DNA from 3 places in the Lacrimispora sinapis genome. Region 1 is predicted to be linked to each of the others. Evidence: a T-box and tRNA genes for the amino acid it is inferred to sense, from the RefSeq annotation. Region 1 holds a T-box; the other regions hold tRNA genes.
The links. A T-box is a leader RNA that pairs with one kind of tRNA and senses whether it is charged. The one in region 1 lies ahead of leuS (leucine--tRNA ligase), so its partner is inferred to be a tRNA-Leu.
Positions count from the first base shown of each region.

Region 2: it has a tRNA-Leu gene. The T-box ahead of leuS (leucine--tRNA ligase) is inferred to sense a tRNA for this amino acid. The anticodon was not compared.
Region 3: it has a tRNA-Leu gene. The T-box ahead of leuS (leucine--tRNA ligase) is inferred to sense a tRNA for this amino acid. The anticodon was not compared.

Region 1 is NZ_CP141832.1:1,581,278-1,586,341, forward strand. It holds gene VIG27_RS07300 (elongation factor G) at 1-604, shown strand, start outside; gene VIG27_RS07305 (CPBP family intramembrane glutamic endopeptidase) at 739-1,659, shown strand; T-box leader at 1,722-1,972, shown strand; gene leuS (leucine--tRNA ligase) at 2,060-4,474, shown strand; gene VIG27_RS07315 (DedA family protein) at 4,643-5,064, shown strand, end outside.
Region 2 is NZ_CP141832.1:673,786-678,849, forward strand. It holds gene VIG27_RS03070 (extracellular solute-binding protein) at 1-484, shown strand, start outside; gene VIG27_RS03075 (S8 family peptidase) at 1,102-2,778, shown strand; gene VIG27_RS03080 (hypothetical protein) at 2,811-2,993, opposite strand; tRNA gene VIG27_RS03085 (tRNA-Leu) at 3,270-3,349, opposite strand; tRNA gene VIG27_RS03090 (tRNA-Lys) at 3,492-3,564, opposite strand; tRNA gene VIG27_RS03095 (tRNA-Gln) at 3,568-3,639, opposite strand; tRNA gene VIG27_RS03100 (tRNA-His) at 3,679-3,754, opposite strand; tRNA gene VIG27_RS03105 (tRNA-Arg) at 3,787-3,860, opposite strand; tRNA gene VIG27_RS03110 (tRNA-Gly) at 3,864-3,934, opposite strand; tRNA gene VIG27_RS03115 (tRNA-Pro) at 3,978-4,052, opposite strand; gene VIG27_RS03120 (hypothetical protein) at 4,589-5,064, shown strand, end outside.
Region 3 is NZ_CP141832.1:3,060,343-3,065,406, forward strand. It holds gene VIG27_RS14360 (peptide ABC transporter substrate-binding protein) at 1-157, opposite strand, end outside; tRNA gene VIG27_RS14365 (tRNA-Arg) at 682-755, opposite strand; gene VIG27_RS14370 (RraA family protein) at 1,104-1,799, opposite strand; tRNA gene VIG27_RS14375 (tRNA-Arg) at 2,172-2,245, opposite strand; tRNA gene VIG27_RS14380 (tRNA-Leu) at 2,275-2,360, opposite strand; tRNA gene VIG27_RS14385 (tRNA-Val) at 2,384-2,456, opposite strand; tRNA gene VIG27_RS14390 (tRNA-Asp) at 2,522-2,595, opposite strand; tRNA gene VIG27_RS14395 (tRNA-Ile) at 2,625-2,698, opposite strand; tRNA gene VIG27_RS14400 (tRNA-Thr) at 2,736-2,808, opposite strand; tRNA gene VIG27_RS14405 (tRNA-Glu) at 2,815-2,886, opposite strand; tRNA gene VIG27_RS14410 (tRNA-Asn) at 2,934-3,006, opposite strand; rRNA gene VIG27_RS14415 (23S ribosomal RNA) at 3,099-5,064, opposite strand, start outside.

The DNA.
Region 1 (5,064 bases):
CGGACACGGACAGTACGGGGATGTTAAGATGATCTTTGAGCCTTCCGGTGATTTAGAGACTCCCTATATCTTTGAAGAAAATGTATTTGGAGGAGCGGTACCAAGAAACTATTTTCCGGCAGTTGAAAAAGGAATTGCCGAATGTGTTTTAAAAGGCCCTCTTGCAGCTTATCCTGTGGTTGGATTAAAGGCCACGTTGATAGATGGGTCCTATCATCCGGTTGACTCTTCCGAGCTGGCATTTAAGATGGCAGCCACAATCGCCTTTAAGAAAGGATTTATGGAGGCCAATCCGGTCCTTCTTGAGCCCATCGCTTCCCTAAAGGTAAGAGTCCCTGATAAATTTACCGGTGATGTTATGGGAGATTTGAACCGGCGGAGAGGACGGGTGCTTGGAATGAATTCCGACCATCACGGGAAACAGGTCATTGAGGCAGATATCCCCATGTCAGAGCTTTTCGGTTATAATACGGATCTTCGTTCCATGACAGGAGGAATGGGAACTTTTGAATATGAGTTCAGCCGATATGAAATGGCCCCCGGAGACATCCAGAAAAAAGAAGTGGAGGAGCGGGCATCAAAGGTCGATAAGGCCGTGGTGTAAAAGGAGGGAAAAGATCCGGCAAGGTATCCTGTGATGCCCGGCCGGATCTTTTTTGAAATCCGATGCTGCTGCAGAAGAATTGCGCATTTGCCCGATCTGTGATAAACTGGTACAAACTGGCAGGAGGGAAAGCAATGGCGGAAGACAAAAGGATTATTAGGAAGGCATTTACCAGAGTGGGGATTGGATATGGTACATTTTTAATGATAACCCTGGCTTTGCAGCTTGGGATCGGGACGCTTATAGCAGCGCTGTCTTTTCTTGGTGTTACCATTCCCATGGATAGCGACTGGTATATACTCTTCAGTTCTATGGCTAATTATGTGGTGGGCGGTATAGTTACATATGTGATCATCAGGGAGATGCCTGTGATAAATAAACCCATTACCAGGAGGGCCGGTGGTAAATGGCTGGCTGCAGGTTTTCTGGTCTGCATCAGCGGCTTATACCTTGGGAATATGATCGGACAGGCATTGATGAGCCTGGTGTCCGCTTTACAGGGAAAACCCATGATAAATCCGGTGGAACAGGTTATAAACGGGCTGAGCGGCTGGACGATTTTTCTTACGATGGTAGTGATGGCTCCTATTTGTGAGGAGATTATATTCCGCAAGATTCTTATAGACCGGATCAGACTTTACGGAGATAAAGCGGCTATTGTTGTTTCCGGTTTTATTTTCGGACTGAGCCATGGAAATTTTTATCAGTTCTTTTATGCCTTTTTCCTTGGGATTGTATTTGCATATATTTATATACAGACGGGCAGACTTCGTTATACCATAGCATTTCACATGATGATCAATTTCCTTGGTTCTATCGTAGGGCTGAAGGTTCAAAATGTGCCCTGGCTGCTTGGTGTATACGGCATCTTTATAATGGGCGCAGTGATTGCCGGAATGGTTGTGTTCCTGCAAAACAGAAAGAACCTGGTGTTTCAGGCTGGAGGTCATGAAGCATGGGGAAAGGGAGCATTCAAGGTTCTGTTTTTAAATTTTGGGATGGTGTTCTTTTTTCTGGTATCTGCCGTGACCTTTGTTATTTCGGAGATTTCGTAAAAGCAAGATTTCGTAAAAGCCGGTTGACACATATCTCCAATTATGTTACATTTACAGTTAGCAAAAATACTGTGATTAGGAGTAGTAAGCAGTCTGAAGCATACAGAGAGCCGGCGGTTGGTGTAAGCCGGTTGGGGATGACAGCTGAACTGGCCTAGGAGTAGCGTACGGAAGGAAGTTTATGGCTTCTGTGTAGGTATTGCCGGAGACCTGACCGTTACAGCAGGCGGATATGAAGGTTGTATCCGATTGAGAGCATACGAGCAATGTATGAAATAGAGTGGTACCACGCGGTAAATCCTGCGTCTCTATAGCCGTCCTTTGATGGCTTGAGGCGCTTTTTTATTTTAACCGTGTGAATCTGATCTAAGGGATATCCCTTTTAAAAGGAGGAAATTTTATGGCAGCAGCTTACAACCACAGTGCCATTGAGAAGAAATGGCGTGAGAACTGGGCGAAGAATCCCATCAATGTGAATGATGGAAAGAAACCAAAATATTATTGTCTGGATATGTTCCCATATCCGTCCGGAAGCGGGCTTCATGTAGGACACTGGAGAGGCTATGTAATCTCTGATGTATGGAGCCGGTATCAGATATTAAAAGGCCATTATGTGATTCATCCCATGGGCTGGGATGCCTTTGGTCTTCCGGCTGAGAATTATGCCATCAAGATGGGAGTCCATCCGGCAAAATCCACAGCGGAAAATGTATCCAACATCAAACGGCAGATCAATGAGATCTCCGCTGTCTATGACTGGGATATGGAGGTCAATACAACAGACCCCGAATTTTACAAATGGACGCAGTGGATCTTTGTACAGATGTTTAAAAAAGGACTGGCCTATGAGAAGGAATTCCCCATTAACTGGTGTCCTTCCTGTAAGACCGGACTTGCCAACGAAGAAGTGGTCAACGGCTGCTGCGAACGCTGCGGTACCGCTGTAACAAAGAAAAATTTAAGACAGTGGATGCTGAAAATCACTGCTTATGCGGACCGGCTGTTAAAGGATCTTGACAAGCTTGACTGGCCGGAAAAAGTGAAGAAAATGCAAAGTGACTGGATCGGCAAGTCCTATGGTGCTGAGGTAAATTTTAAAGTAGACGGCAGAGACGAATCCATCACCGTATATACAACCAGACCTGACACTTTACATGGTGCCACCTTTATGGTGCTTGCGCCGGAGCATGAGCTTGCAGCAGCTCTTGCAACGGAGGAGAACAAGGAAGCGGTTGAAGCCTATATTTATGATTCTTCCATGAAATCCAACGTAGACCGTCTTCAGGACAAAGAAAAGACCGGTGTATTTACCGGAAGCTATGCAATAAATCCTTTAAACGGGGCTAAAGTACCGATCTGGCTTTCTGATTACGTGCTGGCCGATTACGGTACCGGAGCCATTATGTGCGTACCTGCCCATGATGACAGAGACTTTGAGTTTGCGAAGAAGTTTCATATTCCGATCATCCAGGTCATTGCAAAAGACGGTAAGGAAATCGAAAACTTAACAGAAGCTTATACCGATGCAAACGGAATTATGATCAATTCCGGCGAGTGGAACGGCATGGAATCCTCGGTACTTAAAAAAGAGGCTCCGGCCATGATTGAAAAAAGAGGGCTGGGCAAAAAGACGGAAAACTTCAAGCTTCGTGACTGGGTGTTCTCCAGACAGCGTTACTGGGGGGAACCAATCCCGATCATTCACTGTCCTCACTGCGGCAATGTTCCGGTGCCGGAAGATCAGCTTCCTCTCAAACTGCCTGAGGTGGAAAGCTATCAGCCCACCGGAACAGGGGAATCCCCGCTTGCCGGCATTGACGAATGGGTGAATACCACCTGCCCTCAGTGCGGCGCTCCTGCAAAGAGAGAGACCAATACCATGCCTCAGTGGGCCGGTTCCTCCTGGTACTTCCTCCGCTATGTAGACAGTCATAATGATAAGGAGTTGGTATCCAGAGAGAAAGCAGAAAAATATCTTCCCGTGGATATGTATATCGGCGGCGTGGAGCATGCGGTGCTTCACCTTCTGTATTCCCGTTTCTACACCAAGTTTTTAAATGATATCGGAGTTTTGGATTTTGATGAACCCTTTGTTAAGCTGTTCAATCAGGGCATGATTACCGGAAAGAACGGAATCAAGATGAGCAAGTCTAAGGGTAATGTAGTTTCTCCGGATGACCTTGTCCGTGACTACGGATGTGATTCGCTCCGTATGTATGAGCTGTTCGTGGGCCCGCCGGAACTTGATGCAGAATGGGATGACAGAGGAATCGAAGGAGTCAGCCGTTTCTTGAACCGTTTCTGGAACCTGGTGACTGAAAGCTGCGGCAAGGACGTAAAAGCCACCAAGGAGATGATCCGTCTTCGCAATAAGCTGATATTTGATATTGACCAGCGTTTTAATCAGTTCAATTTGAATACGGTCATTTCCGGATTTATGGAATACAACAACAAACTGATTGAGCTTGCAAAGAAGAACGGAGGCATAGACAAAGAAACTCTTAAGACCTTCGTTATCCTTCTTGCTCCATTTGCACCTCACATCGGAGAAGAATTGTGGCGTCAGCTTGGAGAAGGAGATTCCGTATTCCATGCACAGTGGCCGGAATGTGACAAGGAGGCCATGAAGGACGATGAAATTGAAGTGGCCGTTCAGGTCAACGGAAAAACAAGAGCAGTCGTCACTCTTCCTGCGGACGTATCCAAAGAAGATGCCATTCAGGCAGGGAAAGAGCTGATTTCTGATAAACTAACAGGAACCATTGTGAAAGAAATTTATGTCCCCGGCAGAATTGTAAATATCGTCTGCAAATAGGCGTCCATTTTTCTTTGAAATAATTGGTAATAAGGACATTATGGCCTGTCAGCATGGTCTGTAATGTCCTTATTATAAGTATAAAATGATGCATATATTTTATTGTCCATATATCATAAATAATTATGAATATAAAAAATAATGCAGAAATTCAGAAAGGCATAAAAAATGGATCAATTTATTATACAGGCAATGAATCACTATGGTTATCTCGCTATCATGGTTTTTGTGATCCTTGAAAACATTCTTCCTTTTATCCCCTCAGAACTGGTGCTCACTTTTGCCGGATGGATGACCACCCAGTCGGCGATGACCATAGCAGGAGTGGTGATTGGTGCCACTGTTTTATCTGTGATTGGTTCCCTTCTGCTATATGGAGCCGGACGGTTCCTTTCCGAAGACAGACTCGCTGCACTTGTTGATACAAAGATTGGAAGGTTTCTCGGCTTTAAGAAAGAAGACATCTATAAATCTACAGACTGGTTTCATAAAAAGGGGAAATATACTGTTCTGTTCTGCAGATGTGTTCCTGTTTTAAGATGTCTGATTTCTTTGCCGGCCGGTACTGCCAGAATGAATGTATTTACTTT
Region 2 (5,064 bases), 910 kb from region 1:
GCAGGCGGACCCCCAGGTGGCAGAGAATATTGTATACACTGCCGAACACAAGCGGGATGAAAATGGGGTTCCCATCAAATTGTCCAGTGAAGAACTTGCTTCCAGGGGTTATCCCGGAACCTGTGATGACTTGAACCTTGTAAATCTGTCTATGGACTGGACCAGGAGCAAAGATGCCATTGTATCCAAGTGGTATAAAGATCAGTCGGTGGACTGGGCAGACCCGGAGTGGTTCTCCAACTTCTACGATATACGTGCAGAAGGAAAGTTCCGTTACCCGGTAGATTCCTATATTTCACAGGCAGAGGCCGATTACGGACTGAATGTTGAGAAAATGATGATTGAATATGTCTATCAATTAATCAGCTGTTCTCCCGATGAGTTTGACCGTTTCCAGGAGGCAGAGTATAACAACCTTGTAAATGCAGGGCTGCAGAAGATTCTTGACGCGAGAGCAGAACATTATGACAGTATGAAAAAGTGAGGTTTTAAATATTTTATTATAGCAGAGGAATGGGGAAATTTGCAATTCATGAAATGGAGGAAGTGAAATGGAGGAAGCCGGCAGGAGTATGCCTGCCGGCTGAGTATGAAAAAAAGTCTATATAAAAGGTCTTTCCGGCCTGTTTACAGATTTCAATATAAAGGACAATTGTGTTTTTATTTTGATGAAAATGTGAAGAGTTTGTGAAGGCTTAGTTTTTAAAACAAACAGAAATGTTTTAAAAAGACAGAATTATGCGGTAGAAATACCCGTTGATTTTTGGGAAAACCATCTGAGAATGACGTAAAATGGATTATATTGAAAAAATATAAAAAATGGAGTACCGTAGGATTGGGGAAATACGGCACTCCTAAGAAGAGTTATATAAATTATAACGCAAGAAAATGTTTAAGTAAAGTAAAATAAGTGAATTTTTGTTGTTTTGTCAAAAGTTTTTGTTAATAAAGCTTATTTAAGAGTATAAAACATGAATATGCATGTTTGCTTTATATTGCCATTATATTATATTAATTTCTTTAAATCTTCTGCTCATAACAGAAATACAGGTGCATAAACTATACCATATGCTCCATTTGAAACCGGCAGGAGGCAGTTACATGGAAAAGATACTGGACGATGGATATTATGACCTGATCATCAGCAATGCGGTTGTACCAACTTATAATACGGGGGATAACATTACACCGCTGAACGAAATAAATTCTTTGCTGCATTTACGGAAGGATTCCATGGAACCTTGCGATCTGGGAGAATATCCTTATCATATGTTTCCGGCCTTATATACTTTGGAATCGACGATCTGCGGGAATATCCCCCATATGAAAGCAGCTCAGGAAGTGCCGGAGATGGGATTGGGTGGAAGAGGAGTGATTATCGGCATCGTGGATACTGGTATCGACTATCAGCATCCTGCCTTTATGTATAATGACAGCACCACCAGGATCATTTCTATTTGGGATCAGACGAAGTTTGGCGGTACGCCTCCCAGAGGCTTCACCTTTGGCGCAGAATATACCAGGGAGCTTCTTAATTTTGCCCTGATATCCGATGATCCTCTCGCCATGGTTCCTACGGTGGATGAGGTAGGCCATGGAACGGCCATTGCCAGCATCATCGCAGGGCGTCCAAACGAAGAGATCGGCTTTGCTGGTGTGACTCCGGAAGCAGATATGGTAGTAGTAAAGTTAAAAGAAGCAAAACGGAATCTGAAAACATTGTTTTCAGTTCCGGAAGATGCCTTATGTTTTCAGGAATCTGATATCATACTGGGCATACGCTATGTGGTTGGTGTGGCTCAAAGGCTGAACCGTCCGCTGGTCATTTGCCTGGCAGTCGGAAGCAGTCAGGGAGGTCATGATGGAAAGGGACCTTCCAGTATGTATCTGGACTATCTGGTGGAATTACCAAAGACCAGTGTGGTGGTATCTGCGGGAAATGAGGCCAACAGTCGGCGGCATTATTACAACAACACCGAGACAGGACCGTTTTACAACAGCTTCCAGCTCACGGTAGGGACCAATGACCGAAAGTTCTTTATGGAAATCTGGCCATACATACCTTCCAGACTTTTTATTGAGATCACAGCTCCCACGTTTGAATCCTCTCAGGTAATGGACCCCTCCATAAATGGAAGCTGCCAAAAGCTCACCTTTCAAACCGTAAGGACGGAAGTCTGGATCAATAATATATTTTTTGAAGAAGAAACCGGAGAACAGCTGATTTTGCTGCGGTTTCAGAATGCAGCCCCTGGAACCTGGTATTTTCGGATCGGAAGTGTCAGCGATGAACCGTTTTCCTTCCATTGCTGGCTTCCATCCGGCAATTTGATTTCAAACGAAACATTTTTTCCTGACTCCGATCCGAATACGACCATTACCGCCCAGGGCGATGCCACAAACCCTTTGACTGTTGCTGCGTATAATCAGCAAAACGGAGAGATTCTCCCCGAATCAGGCAGGGGCTATACCAGACTGGGGCAGGTAAAACCGGATATCAGCGCACCTGGCTACCGGATTCCCTGTGCCATTCCAGAGAACCGTTACGGGACTATCACCGGAACAGGGGCCGCCGCCGCTCATACTGCGGGAGTTGCTGCCATGGTCATGGAATGGGCTTACAGCAAGGGAAATTATACTGCTGTTACAGGAAACCAGGTCAACCGTCTGCTCGTCAGAGAAGCAAAGCGGACACAGGATGAAACGTTCCCCAATCAAATATGGGGGTATGGAATACTCGATGACGATGAGGTATTCCGGCGGCTGCTGGACCTGTGACGCCAGAGCGGTCTGAGACTTGCGGCAGGCACTTACTTGCTGTGCTTCAGCTCTTTCCGGATTCGTGGTTTGATTCCCCGCCGCTTCATCTCAGCCAGGATGCTGTCGAATTCTCCGGGGGGAGCAGGCGGGGGCTGAATTTCCCTGCTGGCAGATTCCAACTGGTCAAATTCATCAGCCCAATGTTTTTCACATTTTTTTTCTCGATGCTTCAAATTATCACCTCCCAGAAAATTATATAACGATTGTAAAGCCGTACTGTATCAAAAAATACATGAAAATATTTCCATTTTCTATGAAGTACTGCTATTGAGTGTTTGCCCTCCGAACATGCACTGACAGCGAAAGAAATAAGAAAGACCGGCTGGAATCGTTATGAATTTCTTCCTATTTAAATGGAGTGAGGGAGGAAGCTGGTTTTTTAAAAGTAAAAAACACCGGCAATTCTTGTATCTACAAGAAATCCCGGTGTTCTTACCAATTATTGATTATGCGGGTAACAGGACTTGAACCTGCACGGTCTCCCACCAGAACCTAAATCTGGCGCGTCTGCCAATTCCGCCATACCCGCTGACAACAATATAGATAATACCATCGGAAGAAGAAATTGTCAACAATTATGAGGGGAAATCTGATCCGGACAAGATGGGAGAGAAGGCAGGGAATAAAAAAGCGGATTCTATGGTCAGAATCCGCTCCTTCTACAACAAACATGAGACACCGGGGATTCGAACCCCGGACAACTTGATTAAAAGTCAAGTGCTCTACCACCTGAGCTAGTATCCCATACTGGGCTAGTTGGATTTGAACCAACGAATGCAGGAGTCAAAGTCCTGTGCCTTACCGCTTGGCGATAGCCCATGAAAACGTCTTGATAAAAAAAAATTCCCTAAAAGGGAAAGGTGAGTACAGGGATTCGAACCCTGGGCCTCCAGAGCCACAATCTGGCGCGATAACCAACTTCGCCATACCCACCATAATTCCACATCTTTGGTTAATGATGTGAAACGAGCCTGAAGGGATTCGAACCCCCGACCCACGGCTTAGAAGGCCGTTGCTCTATCCAACTGAGCTACAGACTCAAAAGCGGGTGATGGGAATCGAACCCACGTATCTAGCTTGGAAGGCTAGTGTTCTACCATTGAACTACACCCGCAAAGGCAATCGAGAAAAACTTGTCTATCTCAGTTTTATCTCAGTCGGGGTGACAGGATTCGAACCTGCGACCTCCTGGTCCCAAACCAGGCGCTCTAGCCAAGCTGAGCCACACCCCGAAGGTATTTCGCGTCTTTTGTTTCTTTGCTTTTTCGCAACGCAAGAGTTATTATATATGATGGCTATGGTTTTGTCAACAATATTTTAGAAAAAATTTCAAATTCATTTTTTGTCTTGTATTTACGGGATTTTTTTGGATTTTGCCCCTGAAATGGGAGGAGCCGGCAGAAACAAATTCGATGTTCCTGCCGGCTGAGTATGAAAAATAAAAAGTCAATATTAAAAGGGTGGGGTTCCTTTACATTTATTAGTATATCTGGAAAATGTGTCGGAAGTTTGACCAGGCCATAAACATTTCATAAAGATTCGAAAGGAATTATAAGAAATAATTAAAATAATAGGAAGATTTGCTTTTTGTGACCAAAAACCCTGTTTTTTCGTCTTTTTTTCTAAAATGTACAAGCAGAGCCTGGTAAATTTATTAAGAATTCTTTGGGTTTCTTTCAGTTCCTTTAATCCGCTATACATTTGTAGTCCCGCATGGTATAATTCACCTCGTCACCAGAAATGAAATTGTATAAAAGGAGTGATTATTATGAGAAGAAAAAATTTGTTGGCAGTAATTGCTGCAGCTATGACCGTTATGATCGCAGCTACCGCCTGTGGAGCAAAAGATAATACAAAGCAGCAGGAATCATCCAAAGAAGCAGCGGCTACTGCAGCAACAACAGAATCAAAGGCAGAGGCTGAAAAAACGTCTGAAGCAGCATCTGAAAGCGGAGAGACCGAGGAGGCAGAAAGCGAAGAGACAACCGCTTATGTGCAGAAAACAGCCGGTGATGCCGGAAGCATTACCTCTGGTGTATTTACCTCCAAATCCGGTAAATACCAGATTACCCCTCCGTCTGGCTGGAGTGTGGATGAAGACGGAGATGAGAGCAACGCAGCATTTACCTCTCCAAACGGCAAAGACATTTTGGAGGTTACCTATGTGGAAGGGGAAGATGCGGACGGAGCACGTGAGGTTTATCCTGAAAGCATGGAGGAGTACAAAAATCTGGTGAGCCGGGG
Region 3 (5,064 bases), 1.5 Mb from region 1:
CCCCATTTTCTCCATCTCCCCTGTTTGCCCCATTTGCACCATATCCTTCCATTTTTGCCCCATTTTCTCCAGTCTTTCTTGTACTGCACCCACTAAATATAATGGTAATCCCAAAACCCATGCACAACAAAACTGCTGCTAATCTGACTCTTTTCATTTATATTCCTCCATATTCTACCATTCTTAATTATAATCAGACTAAAATGTAACCCGATTTTAAATCATCCCTTTAAATCAGGTCTTCATTTCTGATCCATAAAAATATGCCTCCTCTCCCTCCATTAAATTTCTGATGCAACTCAATAAAATGTCCGCGATCCTACGCTTAAGCCTGTGGGCCTCTGTCTCATTTCCGTAAAAGCAAACAATAGAGACATTTTCCCACAAGTATGTTACTATTTGTTACAAAAAAAGAGGCACTGGACCTATCGTCTGCAGCTACCTCATTGTGCCTTAATATGAATTATTTTACTCTAATTTTGGTATAATAAAAGGATCAAATAAATAAGTCAATGTAACATAAATAAATTTTTTATTATAATAAATCCAACTTATGATTATTTAAGCAATGATATTCTATAAATATTATTTTATATTACAATTCTCCCCCTTATATTCTTAATCACCAAAAAAATATACAAAAAAAGAACAGTTTTCAAAAAACAAAAACTGTTCTTTTCATGCGCTGGACAAGATTCGAACTCGCGGCCTTCTGGTCCGTAGCCAGACGCTCTATCCAACTGAGCTACCAACGCAATTATTTTACATCAGTAACTATACACCTAATTTATCCATTTGTAAAGATATGATTTCCTCTTAAACCCTTTAACCAAAAAAAATTGTATGGTTACTGTTGCACTATTTTTTATCCATCTTTATTTATTCACTATTTTTAGTGCATCATTATTTACTTAACATTCTATATCCAACACTATTTACTCAACATTTTTAATGTACCATTATTTTTTCAACCTTCTTTACACACTATTATTTTTTCAACCTTCCTTATACAACACTATTAATGCATCATTCCTTTTTCGCCATTATTTAACACTATATGCCTTTTATTTTTATTATAATAGTAGTACTGATAAAAAAACGTTTTATTTGATCATATCAAGTACCCATTGAGGTGCGAGCTGAGGCAATTCTTTTCCGTTCCTTTTTGCTTCTCTATAAGCCTCAATCGTGCGGCTCCGATCTATTTCATAGGCCAGTTTCTCTTCCGCCAGATCAAGGACTTGACCGATATACTCTCTGGGTATGACACATACGCCATCAGAATCGCCTGCTACCAGATCACCCGGATTCACCTTAACACCACCGCAAAAAATTTCCGTGTTTACATTCCCCTCATCCTTTTTAATTGGTGAATTCGGTATGAAGCCTTTGCTATAGACTGGAAATCCCAACTTAATATTTCCCTCTCTGTCTCTTGTGTATCCATCAACCACCATTCCCTCAAAACCGATTGCCTGACACGCACCCATAATTAAATCACCACAATATGCTCTGCTCTCAAATCCTTTTCCATCAATCACCATAACATAACCTTCCGACGGAGCACTATAAGTTGCCAAATGTATGGGAAAATTATCACCATTTCCAGTTTGTACAGTCAAAGCTGTGCCCACCATAGTCATTCCAGGGGCAACCGGTTTAATAGCTGCTTCCATGCATCCGTTATTTCGTAAATCTATATTTGCTTTTTTTACCCCATCACATAAAAGTGCAACGCTAAGATTTCTAGCCCTTTCCAAATACTTTTGTTCTATCAATTCTGCAGATTTATTAAACATATGTTCCCCTTTAAAATTTTGTTTATTTTATATTCTCACCTGGTGTTGTTTCATTTAATGTTTGTTTCGTTTAATGTTCGCTTTTAGGAGCATTCTATTTCTACCTTATAATCAGCCAATAACTCCATCCAAGCATTTGCCTTACTCCCTTACCTCTGCAAACATTTACATTATAAAAAAGTTTGTCTAATTTCTCCATATAGGCAAATGCTTAACTATAATAAAAATCAAGTATAACACGAAAAAAGCACCCTGTATAGGATGCTTTTACTTCGTGAACCATCAAATTAAAAATGTTAGTCAAACGAAAAAGGCCTCCTTTACAGGAAGCCTTTCTTTTTGCAAACCCTTATAAAATAAAGGTTTTCTGTACGTGCGTGAGAAGATTCGAACTCCCGACACCTTGGTCCGTAGCCAAGTGCTCTATCCAGCTGAGCTACACACACATATTCGATTACTTGCCTTATCAGGCAAATGCCGGCGACCGGAATCGAACCGGTACGGGAGGTAAGTCCCGCAGGATTTTAAGTCCTGTGCGTCTGCCAGTTCCGCCACGCCGGCATTCTCATGATTTCTCATGGAAATGGGACCTATAGGGCTCGAACCTATGACCCTCTGCTTGTAAGGCAGATGCTCTCCCAGCTGAGCTAAGATCCCATAAATGTGACAGTAAGCCATTATGCTTACCTGCTGGTATTAAATAACTGTACTTTCATACAGAACGACCCGGATGGGACTCGAACCCACGACCTCCGCCGTGACAGGGCGGCGCTCTAACCAACTGAGCCACCGGGCCAGATCATTAAATATTTAGTTCAGTGCTAGTGGACCTTCGGGGACTCGAACCCGGGACCGACCGGTTATGAGCCGGTTGCTCTAACCAACTGAGCTAAAGGTCCTAAAATATTAATTTAATACATATATTTGGTCTATGAAAGCCGATGATCGGACTCGAACCGATAACCTGCTGATTACAAATCAGCTGCTCTGCCAATTGAGCCACATCGGCATTCAATGACCCCAACGAGATTCGAACTCGTGTTACCGCCGTGAAAGGGCGATGTCTTAACCGCTTGACCATGGGGCCGTACTTTTGTTTCGTTATCCTCACAGCCTTCGCTTGAGTATCACGAACTCCCCGAGTAGGACTTGAACCTACGACCCAACGGTTAACAGCCGTTTGCTCTACCAACTGAGCTATCGAGGATTATTGCATTGCTGCAATTACTGAGGCATATACCCTCAAAACCACACATTGTCTTATATCTTTCATCCGTTCTTCCTCTTACCTAAACCAACCTGGTTAAGCCCTCGACCTATTAGTGACAGTCAGCTACACATGTTACCATGCTTCCACCTCTGCCCTATCTACCTCGTCGTCTTCAAGGGGTCTTACTCTTGCGATGGGATATCTCATCTTGAGGGGGGCTTCACGCTTAGATGCCTTCAGCGTTTATCCCTTCCCGACTTGGCTACTCTGCCATGGTCTTGATCACCAACAGATACACCAGAGGTCAGTCCATCCCGGTCCTCTCGTACTAAGGACAGCTCCTCTCAAATATCCTACGCCCACGCCGGATAGGGACCGAACTGTCTCACGACGTTCTGAACCCAGCTCGCGTACCGCTTTAATGGGCGAACAGCCCAACCCTTGGGACCTACTACAGCCCCAGGATGCGATGAGCCGACATCGAGGTGCCAAACCACTCCGTCGATGTGAACTCTTGGGAGTGATAAGCCTGTTATCCCCAGGGTAGCTTTTATCCGTTGAGCGATGGCAATCCCACTTTATACCACCGGATCACTAAGTCCTAGTTTCCTACCTGCTCCACCCGTCGGTGTCGCAGTCAAGCTCCCTTATGCCTTTGCACTCTTCGAATGGTTTCCGTCCATTCTGAGGGAACCTTTGAGCGCCTCCGATACTCTTTCGGAGGCGACCGCCCCAGTCAAACTCCCCGCCTGACATTGTCCCCCAGCCAGGTCATGGCTGCAGGTTAGAAACCCAGTATCGCAAGGGTGGTATCCCAACATCGGCTCCTCAAAGACTGGCGTCCTTGATTCTCTGCCTCCCACCTATCCTGTACATGCAATACCGAATCCCAGTATCAAACTAGAGTAAAGCTCCATGGGGTCTTTCCGTCCTGGCGCAGGTAACCAGCATCTTCACTGGTATTTCAATTTCACCGGGTGCATTGTTGAGACAGCGCTCAAATCATTACGCCTTTCGTGCGGGTCGGAACTTACCCGACAAGGAATTTCGCTACCTTAGGACCGTTATAGTTACGGCCGCCGTTTACTGGGGCTTAAATTCAGAGCTTCGCGTTTCCGCTAACCCCTCCTCGTAACCTTCCAGCACCGGGCAGGCGTCAGCCCATATACCTCACCTTTCGGTTTTGCATAGACCTGTGTTTTTGCTAAACAGTTGCTTGAGCCTATTCTCTGCGGCCTGATTTCTCAGGCACCCCTTATCCCGAAGTTACGGGGTCATTTTGCCGAGTTCCTTAACAATGCTTCTCCCGCCGGCCTTAGGATTCTCTCCTCATCCACCTGTGTCGGTTTACGGTACGGGCACATATTACACAATAGCGGCTTTTCTTGACAGCCCCTACAGAGACTTCCCTACTTTTGTTCGGTACGCGTCACACCTTCCTGTTGTTAAGCGGATTTGCCAGCTTAACCAGTCCAATGCTTGCCCCGGTCTTTTCATTCCCGGGTTCTCTCTCGGTTCTGTGTCCCCACAGTTCTGATAATATGCGGTACAGGAATTTCAACCTGTTGTCCATCGACTACGTCTTTCGACCTCGCCTTAGGCCCCGACTTACCCAGAGCAGATCAGCTTTACTCTGGAAACCTTAGATATTCGGCCTGGAAGATTCTCACTTCCATCTCGCTACTCATTCCGGCATTCTCTCTTCTTAACACTCCACATCTCCTTACGGTAATGCTTCGATGCATTAAGAATGCTCCTCTACCAATGTACATAAATGCACATTCCACAGCTTCGGTGTCGTGTTTTAGCCCCGGACATTTTCGGCGCAAGACCTCTCGACTAGTGAGCTATTACGCACTCTTTGAATGGGTGGCTGCTTCTAAGCCAACATCCTAGTTGTCTCTGAAATCTCACATCCTTTTCCACTTAACACGCACTTTGGGACCTTAGCTGGTGGTCTGGGCTCTTTCCCTTTTGACTGCCCAACTTATCTCGTGCAGTCTGACTCCCGTACATCATCTGACCGGCATTCGGAGTTTGATATTCTTTGGTAAG